3 regions of the Enterococcus sp. M-BR2 genome follow, and region 2 is predicted to be linked to each of the others. Evidence: predicted binding sites of a transcription regulator. Region 2 holds the regulator's gene; each other region holds the start of a gene.
The links. Region 2 encodes LexA, which represses DNA repair genes until DNA is damaged. Its sites were predicted from a motif close to CNAACANNTGTTNG; they were not measured.

Region 1 (4,263 bases), on a different replicon from region 2:
AATCGTTAGTGGTCTGGATAGCTTCCTCCAAACCTTCCATTACCGCACGTGTTTCTGAATGGTGGTAGCGACCGATTTGAACGGCTAGGGCGGAAATACGGTGCAAATGCACGGTGGTTTCATGCAATGCTTACAGGGCGTATTTTGTAAGGGTATGTAACGGAGATAATCCCGACGGTAATGGATGTGAGAGGCCAAGCCGACGCTGACGGTAGGGCAAACAAACATAGTTGCACTCTAGCGATCGTTATTTATTTTTAACGGTCAAACTAGGGTACAACTATGCTTAAAACACTTCGCCTCAACTTCTGGTAGCAAAAGTGATTTTGAAAGTCAAAATATTTTTTATGAGTTATTTATAATTCGCCGTTTGTATAATTAAGCGAGACAAATAAAAAAGCCATTTATGTTACACTCAAATTGTAATACCCGCTAAAGCATACAAGGAGAGTGAACATAAATGACTTATACCCATCTTACACCAAACGAGCTTGTAATGATAGAAGCATATTTTCATCAAGAAACTCCGGTTGCTATCGTTGCGAAGCAGCTTAAACGTGGACGCCAAACAATTTACAATGTCTATAACTTTCTCAAATGTGGTGGAACAGCACTTGAATACTTTGAACAATACAAAGAAAATAAGCGACGTTGTGGGAGAACCGAAATCATTTTTCCTGCTGAGGAAAAAGAATACATTGCAAAAAGATCAACTGAAGGTTGGACCCCAGACGTCATTATTGGCCGTGCAGAGCGAACCTTCTCTTGTTCAGTAAGTACCCCTCTATCGCCGGTTTAAGACGGGAGAATTCAATGTTTTACATTTACCGATGCAAGGAAAACGAAAACCAAATGGTTATAAGGAAAAACGTGGAAAACAGACATTCAAAAGAAATATTTCTGAACGTAAAAAAGATTATGTCGTTTTCGAAGAAGAATTTGGACATTTAGAGGGTGATACGATTGTCGGCATCCACCATAAAAGTGTCGTCATCACACTCGTTGAGCGACTTTCAAAAGCCATTATCGCCTTGAAACCAGAAGGCCGTAAGGCAGTTGATATTGAAAATTCGATTAATGAATGGCTTCAATCCGTACCCAAAAATCTTTTCAAATCAATTACCTTTGATTGTGGAAAAGAATTCTCTAATTGGAAAAGTATTAGTAATACGAATGATATTGATATTTATTTCGCAGACCCAGGAACGCCTTCCCAACGGGGATTAAATGAACATTCAAACGGACTCCTCCGAAAAGATGGACTACCAAAAGAAATGGACTTCAACCAAGTCAATCAAGGATTCATCTCATCCGTTGCGTCCAAAAGAAACCATATCCCTAGAAAATCACTAAATTACCAAACACCATTAGAAGTTTTTTTGAGTTACGTAAATGGAAAGTTTTGTCTCGCTTAATTTGACAAATAATAGTATTATAAGAAAAGCTAAGAATGATAATTAATCGATTTTCAAAATATATAATAAAAAGATACAATGAGTTAACTATACAAATCAAAAGAAGAAGTAGGGGGATAGCATACCTATGCTTCTTTTTTTATGTATTTAGCTATTTCTTCTTTACAATATCGAACATATGTTTGTATAATGTGAAAGAATGGAGTGTTATTTATGATGGATTATTCAAAAGAGCCAGTAAATGATTACTTTTTAATCGATATGAAAAGCTTTTACGCAAGTGTCGAATGTATAGAAAGAAATTTAGATCCATTAACAACAGAACTTGTTGTTATGAGTCGATCTGATAATACTGGTTCAGGATTGATATTAGCTTCTTCTCCTGAAGCAAAAAAGCGGTATGGTATTACAAATGTGAGTAGACCACGTGACTTACCACAACCATTTCCTAAAACACTACACGTTGTTCCACCACGTATGAACCTATATATCAAGCGAAATATGCAGGTAAATAATATTTTCAGAAGATATGTGGCTGATGAAGATCTACTGATTTACTCGATCGATGAATCAATCTTAAAAGTGACCCGATCACTGAATCTTTTTACGACTGAAGGAACACGAAGTCAGCGAAGGAAGAAGCTCGCTCAAATGATCCAAGAACGTATTAAAGAAGAGTTAGGTTTGATTGCTACGGTAGGCGTCGGCGATAATCCCCTTTTGGCTAAACTAGCCTTAGACAATGAAGCAAAGCATAATGAAGGATTTATTGCGGAATGGACGTACGAAAACGTTCCTGAAAAAGTATGGAATATTCCTGAAATGACGGACTTTTGGGGCATTGGCTCTCGAATGAAGAAAAGACTCAATCAGATGGGAATTATGAGCATTAGAGATCTTGCTAACTGGAATCCATACACCATTAAGAGCCGTTTAGGTGTGATTGGCTTACAGCTATACTTTCATGCAAATGGTATTGATCGAACTGATATAGCAATCCCACCAGAACCGACAAAAGAAAAGTCCTATGGTAATTCACAAGTGTTGCCACGTGATTATACTAGAAGAAATGAAATCGAGCTGGTTGTAAAAGAAATGGCGGAACAAGTAGCCATTCGTATCAGACAGCATAATTGTAAAACAGGATGTGTCCATTTAAACATTGGTACATCGATCTTAGAAACGAGACCAGGGTTCTCACACCAGATGAAAATCCCTATCACAGACAATACAAAGGAATTGCAGAATTATTGTCTTTTCTTGTTTGATAAGTATTATGAAGGACAAGAAGTCCGCCACGTCGGAATCACTTACAGCAAGCTATTTTATACTGATTCGCTTCAGCTGGATTTATTTAGTGATCCACAAAAGCAAATTGACGAAGAAAATTTAGATAAAATTATTGACAAGATTCGGCAAAAATATGGTTTTACGTCGATTGTACATGCTTCTTCAATGTTAGAAGGCGCTAGAAGCATTACTAGAAGCACACTTGTTGGTGGTCATGCGGGCGGAAATGGGGGAATTAAAAATGATTGATTACAATGATCGTGGTCGTTTAAAGTGGGCAGGGTTTTATTTATCTGATCATACTGAAGAGATCGATGCGGACAATGAGCAACGTACCAATCATAATTTGGCAAAAGAACAAATGACGACTGAAGATATTGTGAAAGTATTGAACGCTGCAGTCATAAAAAATAGATCAGTATGTATCCAAAAAGAAGAACGAAACGCTGAAGGATACTATCCATACGATATTGTTGGAAAGATCTTAGGTAGTGATGAGCTGGGAATCTACGTTGGAAAAGACAAAATTCACTACGACGAAATACGGCACATTGAATTTTACCAGGATAATAAGTGGAGTCGACTAGAATGAACATTATCCAGCAATATGAGCTAAAGTATATAACATGTATAGTTATATACAAATATTTAGCTTCGGTTGGTATAAACTTAATAAGTGACTTTTTGAGCCAAAAGTAAGGAATTACAAAAAGAGAAAGAAGAGAAGGAAGAATGAAAAAGGTATTATTTGCGGTTAGTTTAGTTGTTAATATAGCACTAGCAGGAGGATTATTTTATACCATTACAGAAATGAATAAGCTTGATGACCAACGGGAAAGCTTAGCAATCAGTAACGAACAATACAAAAGGAAGCTAGATGAAGCTAGCAGCACCAACGTGGACACTCAAGAAGCCGTAGAATCCTCTACAATTGTTTATAGCAATGAATCCAGTGAAACCCTAACAAATTCGGAAAGAAGCACAGCTCCAGCTACAGAAACTGTTTCTCAAAAAGCTACTATAACAATAGGAAGTAAAGTATTCACGTTTATAGTAAATGGCTTGACAATAGAACACGATTCTAGCAGAACAGGAAAAATGACCGAGCTTTCTCATGAGTTTCCAGTGATTGTTACTACTCCTAGTGCTACCCTTAACGGTATATTGGTGCAAGACAACAATGATAATAATTGCTATATAATGGTAGACGGTCAAACTCTATACAGAGGAACATACCAATAAATTTTGAGTCTTAATATGACTGATATTTATAAAAAATTCCTGATATTAGAACAAGAATACGCTGTCTTCAAATGTATAATATTACAATAGCACGATATAGCAATATTGTTATATCGTGTTTCATAATAATTAAGAGCTTTAAAATTAGTATTTATTAGATACTTAAAAGCTATTTTAGTATTGATAAATTGTTACCAGCAACAAAAAAGAAGTTACTTAGTGCTAACTTTTGAGCAACTGCTAGAGGAGGTAGGATATGGCTAATTATCCTGTAATTTTTATTGTATTTTCTAGAAATGTAATTATTCTCTTAAAC
Region 2 (4,263 bases):
AATTGGCAAACATTTCATTCCACGCATCTTCAGCTTTTTGTCCTTCTTCTATCATTGTTTGATGGAAGCGGGCAGCTACTTCTTCGGGAACAGTGAAGTCTGGATAATCCCATCCGTAAACTTCTTTAGCCATCTTGATACCATCTTCACCAAGAGGAGCACCATGAACAGCAGATGTTCCTTCTTTAGGAGCACCGTAGCCGATGACTGTTTTTACTTCGATCAACGTTGGTTTATCTGTTTCAGCTTTTGCTTCTTCAATCGCTTTAGAGATTGCTTCTAGGTCATTTCCGTCTTTCACTAAGATATGTTGCCAGCCATATGCTTCATAACGAGCACCAACATTTTCTGTGAACGCTTTTGAAGTTGGACCATCTAATGAAATATCGTTTGAATCATATAAAACGATTAATTTACCTAACTTCATATGACCTGCCATCGAACTTGCTTCTTGAGAGACTCCTTCCATCAAGTCTCCATCCCCACAAATTGCATACGTATAGTGATCCATTACGTTGAAGTTTTCTTTGTTATAAGTGGCTGCAAGATGTGCTTCTGCCATCGCCATACCAACAGCCATTGCAATTCCTTGGCCTAATGGGCCTGTAGTAGCTTCTACACCATCTGTATGATGGACTTCAGGATGTCCCGGTGTCTTAGAATCCCATTGACGGAATTGTTTCAAATCATCAATTGTCACTTGATAGCCAGCTAAATGAAGTAAACTATATAACATTGCTGACCCATGTCCTGCTGAAAGTATGAAACGGTCGCGATCAGCCCAATTTTTCGATGTCGTTGGATTTACTTTCAGGTGTTTTGTCCATAACGCATATGCCATAGGTGCTGCGCCCATCGGCAATCCAGGATGTCCTGAGTTTGCTTTTTGGACTGCTTCAATACTTAATGTACGAATTGTGTTAACGCCAAGTTGGTCAATTTTGTCAAACAAAATAACCCCTCCTATTAATTTAGGTTTTTTTTACCTTTATTTCTTACACTCTCATTCTATAAGATGTCAAACGAAAAAGCAATCATTTTCAGTATTTTTTACTAAAAGTTGTCATTTCGGTTGTGTAAGCCTTTTTTCTTTTGGATTTCTTTTAATTTTTCCGGGGTCACGTCATTGCCCTCAGGATCGACGACTTTCATTCCTTCGATATGATGACGCATACCGGAACGAAAAGCTTCCAAATACTCTTTACGCAAGTTGATTTGTTCTTGTTCTTCGGCTTTCGAGAGACCATTTTCCTTCTTTTTACGTGCAAGTTCATTGATCCGCTCTATTTTTTCAGGTGACAGCATGCTCAGCCCTCCTTTTACTCTCCTTCATATTATATAAAAACTGAAAAAAAAACAACTAGATAAACTAAATAAAATACGAACATTCGTTTGATTTAGCGCTTTTTATATGGTACTATTTATTTATCAAGTGAAAGAAGGTGTACCTTGTGGCCCGACAAACTGAATCAAGACAAATTGAAGTCTTACGTTATATCCATGAACAAGTAACCCAAAAAGGATACCCGCCAACTGTCCGTGAAATCGGGGAAGCTGTTCAGCTTTCTTCTACTTCTACTGTTCACGGTCATCTTGCACGGCTTGAAAAAAAAGGGTTTATCCAAAGAGATCCGACGAAACCTCGTGCAATCGAGTTGACAAAACAAGGTTTAGAAAAGATTGGGATTCGTCCAACAACTATTCCAGTACTTGGCGTAGTAACAGCTGGAGAACCAATTTTAGCAGTAGAGGATGCTTCGGACTTCTTTCCGATCCCTCCTAATCTTTCTTCTGAAGAAGGCAGTCTCTTTATGCTGACGATTCGTGGAGATAGTATGATCAATGCTGGAATTTTGGATGGCGACAACGTGATCGTTCGGAAGCAGGAAACTGCACAAAACGGTGATATCGTCATTGCAATGACTGCAGAGGATGAAGCGACTTGCAAACGATTCTATAAAGAAAAAAACTACTTCCGTCTTCAACCTGAAAACGACTTACTCGAACCAATCATTTTAGATCAAGTATCTATATTAGGACGAGTAGTAGGGCTTTATCGTAGTCATATCTATTAATTAGTACTAAAAAAGAAATTTTTTAAAACCGAGTTTGAGACCATTGTCTCAAACTCTTTTTTCGCCCAAGTTCTTCTTCTTTCAAATTTTTATCGCTTCCCTCTTTACAAACCGAACAAATATTCGTATACTAAATATACGAACAATTGTTCGCATAAATTAACGAGGTGAGAATTCATGAAATCAATGAGACGTCTTGGCTTAGTATTAACTGTTTTGTTTTTAGGTATTATTATTGGTAATTTCGGCATACGTCCAGCTTTACTTGTGTTTGTTCCGTTATTTACTTTGTGGTTTATGTTGTGGGATGAAAAGAAGTACCGTCAATCTGAGCGGCGCAGAATTCATGAAGATCATTTCTATCATGAACCCTACTACAGATCCAGGCAATCATAATGAGGATTGACTGCTAATTGTTCAAAAGACAAAAAGTTAAACTTTTACGAGGGTGTGACAAAAAATGGTCACATCCTTTTTTTCGAACTTTTACTGGACTTTGACTGGCTCCATTTATAAAAAAATAGCGACCCTCAAGCGTCAGAGTGCCTATCTGACTTTTGAGGGTCGCTTCAAAATCGCTTCTTTATAAATTATAAATCGCTTTTTCTGCTTAATATTCCATTAATGTAATAATGTCGTATCCTTTGATTTTGTCGCGTCCATGGAGATCCATCAATTCGATTAAAAATGCGCAGCCTACGACTACACCACCTAATTGTTCGATCAGTTCGATTGTCGCTTTGATCGTTCCACCTGTAGCCAGCAAATCGTCACAAATCAGCACACGCTGACCTGGTTTAATGGCATCCTTATGCAATGTCAATGTATCTGTTCCATATTCTAATCCATAAGTCACTTCGATGGTTTCTCGAGGTAATTTTCCTTTTTTGCGGACTGGTGCAAAACCGACTCCTAACTCATAAGCAACAGGACATCCTACGATGAACCCACGTGCTTCTGGTCCAACTACCATATCAATTCGTTTTTCTTTTGCATAATTTACGATTTGCTTCGTAGCTTCCCGATAAGCATCACCATCTGCCATCAGCGGGGAAATATCTCTGAACACAATTCCTTTTGACGGATAGTCGGGAATACTGGCAATATAATCTTTTAAATCCACTCTTTGTTTCCTCCTAGGTTGTTAACCATTTCTTTATGGTAGGAATATCGCTCAAAAGCAAAAATTCCTCAACTTTGATTTTATTTAGCCGCCGCTGGTATAATTTGCTCTCAGTCAAAGGATGACTTTCTGGGCTGGCGACTTTTTGTAAAACACCGTTCTCTATTGTAACAAATTTCAATTCAAAAAACACCTGTATCATAAAAATTAATAATTTTTCAGGGATATGCAAATATTGGGCTACTGCTTTTATTTTATGACGTATATCTATTCGTTCTTGAGAATGGATCAATTTAAACAATTTTGCGTACTGTTCTCTTGTGCCTACCCCATTCAAATAAGCCTCATCAGGTGAAATCCCCATCAGATAAACACGATTGAATGAATAAGACCCAAAGACTTCTTTCAGCTTTGCTAAATCATCTGGACAATCCATAATAACCAGAGATTTCGGTTTTCTTTTTTCAATTACTGCTTGTATAAAGTCCATTCCTTCGAAAACAATCGCCGTTTCTTGGATGCTCTCCGGCACGAATTTCAACGTCGAAGAATCAAAAGCTAAATAAAGACTGTCTTCAGATGTTCGGCTCTGTTCACGGAAACGTTTTGCCCGCCAATCAAATACCTGCAGACCACCTACTGCAAAATCAGATACCATCAGTTGTGGTTTCTTACGTCCATTCCATTCATTGATCGAAAGCTTTCCTACTACATCTACTAGATTATTCAGCAGTTCTTCTTCTTGAGTTCCAAAACCAAAAGCGACCGCATCAAGCTGACTAGATTCATCGGAAAGGACAAATTTCAGATGCTGTTGGTTTGCTCCGATTTTTTTGACATTCGCTGCTTGGACTTGCCGAAATAAAAATTGAGGTAAAGGATTATCTGTACCAAATGGCGCTAATAATTTTAGTTCATCAATACGCTCTACTGTTACTTCATTCGGAAGTAGCACTTCATCAATTCTTAATTCAGGTCCTCTTGTCAAATCGATTTGACGATCGACTATATATTGGTTCATCTTCTCCTGTAGTATTGTGACATTTTCACTTGGCATCGTTAACC
Region 3 (4,263 bases), 500 kb from region 2:
CAAACAGTCTGTTGAAATTTTTGGAAGAACCACCGGGAGACTTTTTAGCGGTATTAGAGACAGATGCAGTAGGAAGGATTCTCCCTACTATTCAATCCCGTTGTCAAGTGCTGCATTTTCAAGAACTTTCGAAAGAAGCATTGATCCATCGATTGCAAGAAGAGCAGATTCCATTAGAAAAATCAAAACTTTTGGCTTTCTTAACAAACAGTTTAGGAAAAGCAGTTGAAATCTCTCAAGATGAATGGTTTAATGATGCTAAGGACTTGATTTATCAATGGTTCGTTTACTTGCAAAAGCAAGACACTCAAGCCTTTATCTATGTCCAAAAAAAATTAGTGAAATCATTTAAAGAAAAAACACAGCAGTTTACAGGATTATCTGTCCTGATGTTTTATTATCAGGAAGCACAACGTCAAGCAGTAGCGAAAGGCGAATATGGCAAAGTAAAACAGATAAACCAGATAATTGAACGAATATTGATTGCAGAGCAGAAACTACGTAGCAATGTCGGTTTTCAAGCTGTTGCGGAACAGTTCGTTTTGCAGACGATTTTTTAGCTTGCCGCAGAGGACGATAATCAAGGAGGATGGAAATGGTAGAAGTAGTAGGTGTCCGATATAGAGATGCAGGTCATATCTATTATTTTGCACCAGGAGACTCTGAATATAGTTATAATGACAAGGTATTAGTCGAATCTCAGCAATCCTTACATATTGCTACTGTTGTCCTTCCTAAAAAAGAGATTGATCCAAATGACCTTCCTGAAGCTATTCGTCCAATCTTGCATAAAGCGTCAAAAGCTGAACTAGAAAAAGACAAAAAAAATAAAGAAGATGCGTGTGATGCATTGCAAATCGCAAAAGAAAAAGTGCAGTTGCGTGAGCTGGAAATGAAAATAGTCAAAGCTGAATATACATTTGATCGAAACAAACTGATTTTTTCTTTTACGGCGGACGGGCGAATCGACTTTAGAGAATTGGTAAAGGATCTAGCCGCTGTATTTCGTACTCGTATTGAGCTTCGACAAATTGGTGTACGCGATGAAGCGAAGATAATAGGCGGAATTGGTCCATGTGGGCGTCCATTATGCTGTTCTTCTTTTTTAGGCGATTTCGTGCCCGTATCGATCAAAATGGCAAAAGACCAAAGTTTATCTTTGAACCCAACAAAAATTTCCGGTTTATGCGGACGCTTGATGTGCTGTCTACAATATGAGAGCGAAGAATACGAGACAGCAAAAAAAGAACTCCCTGACTTTGGAAAAGTAATTGTTACACCTGATGGTAAAGGGAAAGTCGTAGGGTTGAATCTGCTTAGCCGTATCGTTAGTATTCGGCTGACTGGACGGGAAAATCCTGTCGAATATGAATGGGATGAATTGAAAGAATTTATCCAAGTAGGTGAGATAAATGGATAAGAGATCATTATACGACGGATTGAATCAGTTAGAATCAGAGTTGAGAAATACATTAACAGAACTTGTTGAAATGAAGCATGCTTTGCATGAGATCGTAGAAAAAAATACGACTTTGGAGATGGAAAATCAACGCTTGCGAGAACATCTTCGGGAATTGAATCAAGTTGCACAAGCTCCAGCTGAAAATGTGAAGCAAGAACTTTCCAAGTCTCGTATGAATCTTGAAAAAATTTATGAAGAAGGCTTCCATGTCTGCTACGATTTATATGGATCAAGACGGGACAATGACGAGCCTTGTGCGTTTTGTCTAGAAGTGATCTATCGCGAAAGCGGTCGATGATCAATAACAAGAGGAGACTGGAGCGGAGAAAGACTGCTCCAGTTTTTTTATTAAGGAGATTGTGACAGATGTATAATCAAAAAAGTTTCAAAGGAAATCCAGTATACGGGAATTTATATCTTGTACCAACGCCAATCGGAAATCTAGAAGATATGAGCTACAGAAGTATTCGTATGCTACAAGAAGCAGACCTTATCGCAAGCGAAGATACGCGTAATACACAAAAATTATTGAATTATTTCGAGATTCATACGCCCCAAAAAAGTTTACATGAACATAATTATAAAGAACGTGTCCCTCAATTGATTGCTTTGTTAAAAGAAGGAAAAACGATTGCTCAAGTCAGTGATGCAGGAATGCCTTCCATCAGCGATCCTGGACATGAGCTAGTTTTAGCTTGTATAAAAGAAGGGATTTCTGTGATCTCTATCCCAGGACCTACAGCTGGGATGACGGCTTTGATTGCTTCAGGGTTAGTGCCTCAACCATTTTTATTTTATGGCTTCCTTCCACGCAAGAAAAAAGAACAGAAAGAAACATTGGAAAAACTAAAAGAACAAACAGCTACGCTGATTTTCTATGAGTCACCTTATCGAATCACAGCTACGTTGACGAATTTCTTAGACATTTTTGGTAATCGCCAAGTCGTTTTGTGTCGAGAATTGACAAAGATCCATGAAGAATACCTTAGAGGAAGTACAGAAGAACTACTTGCATATATCGAAGAACATCCAGTAAAGGGGGAATGTTGTCTGCTTGTAGAAGGAAATTTGTTTGAAACGGCAGGGACAGAAGTGGATGAAGAGCAGGGAACCTTAAAAGAACAGGTAGAAGCAAAGATTGCATCAGGCGAAAAGCCAAATGCTGCTATCAAAGCAGTAGCGCTTAAAAATGGACTGAAAAAACAAGAAGTTTACCGTCAATATCACGAATTAGGCTGAAATAGTATAAGTAGTATACAATGAAGCGACAATGTGGAAAACAGCTACTAACTTCTCAAATCTCTTGAACGCGAACGAACGTTCCTGTATAATAGCTAAGAGGTGAGGATGATGGAGCTGCAATTTCCTTTACATAATGATACATCAAGAAAAATCATTCATATCGATATGGATGCTTTTTTCGCTTCTGTTGAAGAACGAGATCATCCTGAGTTTCGTGGGCACCCATTAGTAATTGCTAGACATCCCAGTGACACTGGTGGGCGTGGAGTAGTGACTACGGCAAATTATGAAGCAAGAAAATTCGGAATTCATTCAGCAATGAGTGCACAAAAAGCGTATGAGCTTTGCCCGCAAGCCATCTTTAAGCCTGGCGACCATCATAAATACAGCGAGATTTCCAAACAAGTACGGGAAGTATTCTATCATTATACAGACATTGTGGAACCAGTTAGTATCGATGAAGCGTATCTTGATGTGACCGAAAACAAAATCAATTGCAAGTCAGCCATCAAAATTGCTCGAATGATCCAGGCAGATATTTGGGAAAGAGTCCAGCTAACATGTTCTGCGGGAGTAAGTTACAATAAGTTTTTGGCCAAATTAGCATCAGACTATCAAAAACCTAGAGGAATCACAGTAGTTGCACCTCAAGATGCTGTGCCATTTTTAAAAACTTTGCCAATTGAAAAATTTCATGGAGTAGGGAAGAAAACTGTACCTAGAATGCATGAGTTAGGAATTTATACAGGAAAAGACCTATATGAATGCACAGAAATGACGTTGATTCGAAATTTTGGAAAAATGGGCTATTCTCTTTATCGTAAAGTGAGAGGAATCCATGATTCTCCAGTAAATGTTACAAGAGAGCGAAAATCTGTGGGAAAAGAGCATACGTATGGACAGCCATTGCAAACGGAGGAAGCCGTGCTGGCTCAGTTGCGCCAACTAGCCGAAAAAGTAGAAGAAGCACTGAGAAGAGTCCAAAAACATGGGAAAACAGTGGTTTTGAAGGTCAGGTACACCGATTATTCTACTGTGACCAAAAGAGTGACATTGCCAGAATACATCTATAAAAAAGAAGCGCTCTTTTATCAAGCAAGTCTTATATGGGAGGAAATCTTGGGAGTAGAAAAAGGGATCCGATTGTTAGGAATCACCTTGACGAATCTTGACCCGATGACCTATGAAAATATCGTTCTTCCGTTATGGGGAAATCAAGAAATATAAAAACAGCTTTGAGAGTTGAAAATGGAAATCCGTTTTCTCTCTCAAAGCTGTTTTTATATCAAGTCTTGTTTTTTGATTTGTTCATAGGTTTCTGTTGCATCCGTACATTTTTCCCAAATCATAACTTGGTTGGATTCTAAAGATTTTTGGACATCAATGATTCGCTGGTTGCTGCTTCCTCGAAATTGTAGTTTTAGGTCACGTTTGCTCAATTCAAAGCGTCCGTCAACAAGGATATCGATTTGCGAAAGGAGTTCTAATTTATCTTCTGAATCTTGTAGCAATTCATCAAAGGTATAGCCTGTCCATGACCAGATATCTTTTGTCGTACC

Region 1: a site for LexA is predicted at 1,587-1,600, ahead of AC1F25_RS13010 (Y-family DNA polymerase). Genes of this name have one in related genera too.
Region 3: a site for LexA is predicted at 2,773-2,786, ahead of dinB (DNA polymerase IV). Genes of this name have one in related genera too.

Annotation. Positions count from the first base shown of each region.
Region 1 is NZ_JBWQXK010000001.1:127,838-132,100, reverse strand. It holds partial or broken gene AC1F25_RS13020 (transposase) at 1-67, opposite strand, end outside; partial or broken gene AC1F25_RS13015 (IS30 family transposase) at 461-1,415, shown strand; gene AC1F25_RS13010 (Y-family DNA polymerase) at 1,629-2,954, shown strand; gene AC1F25_RS13005 (hypothetical protein) at 2,947-3,297, shown strand; gene AC1F25_RS13000 (hypothetical protein) at 3,438-3,947, shown strand.
Region 2 is NZ_CM152743.1:947,189-951,451, forward strand. It holds gene tkt (transketolase) at 1-952, opposite strand, end outside; gene AC1F25_RS04610 (DUF896 family protein) at 1,054-1,305, opposite strand; gene lexA (transcriptional repressor LexA) at 1,452-2,075, shown strand; gene AC1F25_RS04620 (hypothetical protein) at 2,253-2,471, shown strand; gene AC1F25_RS04625 (adenine phosphoribosyltransferase) at 2,686-3,198, opposite strand; gene recJ (single-stranded-DNA-specific exonuclease RecJ) at 3,212-4,263, opposite strand, start outside.
Region 3 is NZ_CM152743.1:1,448,218-1,452,480, reverse strand. It holds gene holB (DNA polymerase III subunit delta') at 1-560, shown strand, start outside; gene AC1F25_RS07080 (PSP1 domain-containing protein) at 596-1,420, shown strand; gene AC1F25_RS07075 (DNA replication initiation control protein YabA) at 1,413-1,760, shown strand; gene rsmI (16S rRNA (cytidine(1402)-2'-O)-methyltransferase) at 1,829-2,701, shown strand; gene dinB (DNA polymerase IV) at 2,810-3,931, shown strand; gene nrdG (anaerobic ribonucleoside-triphosphate reductase activating protein) at 3,985-4,263, opposite strand, start outside.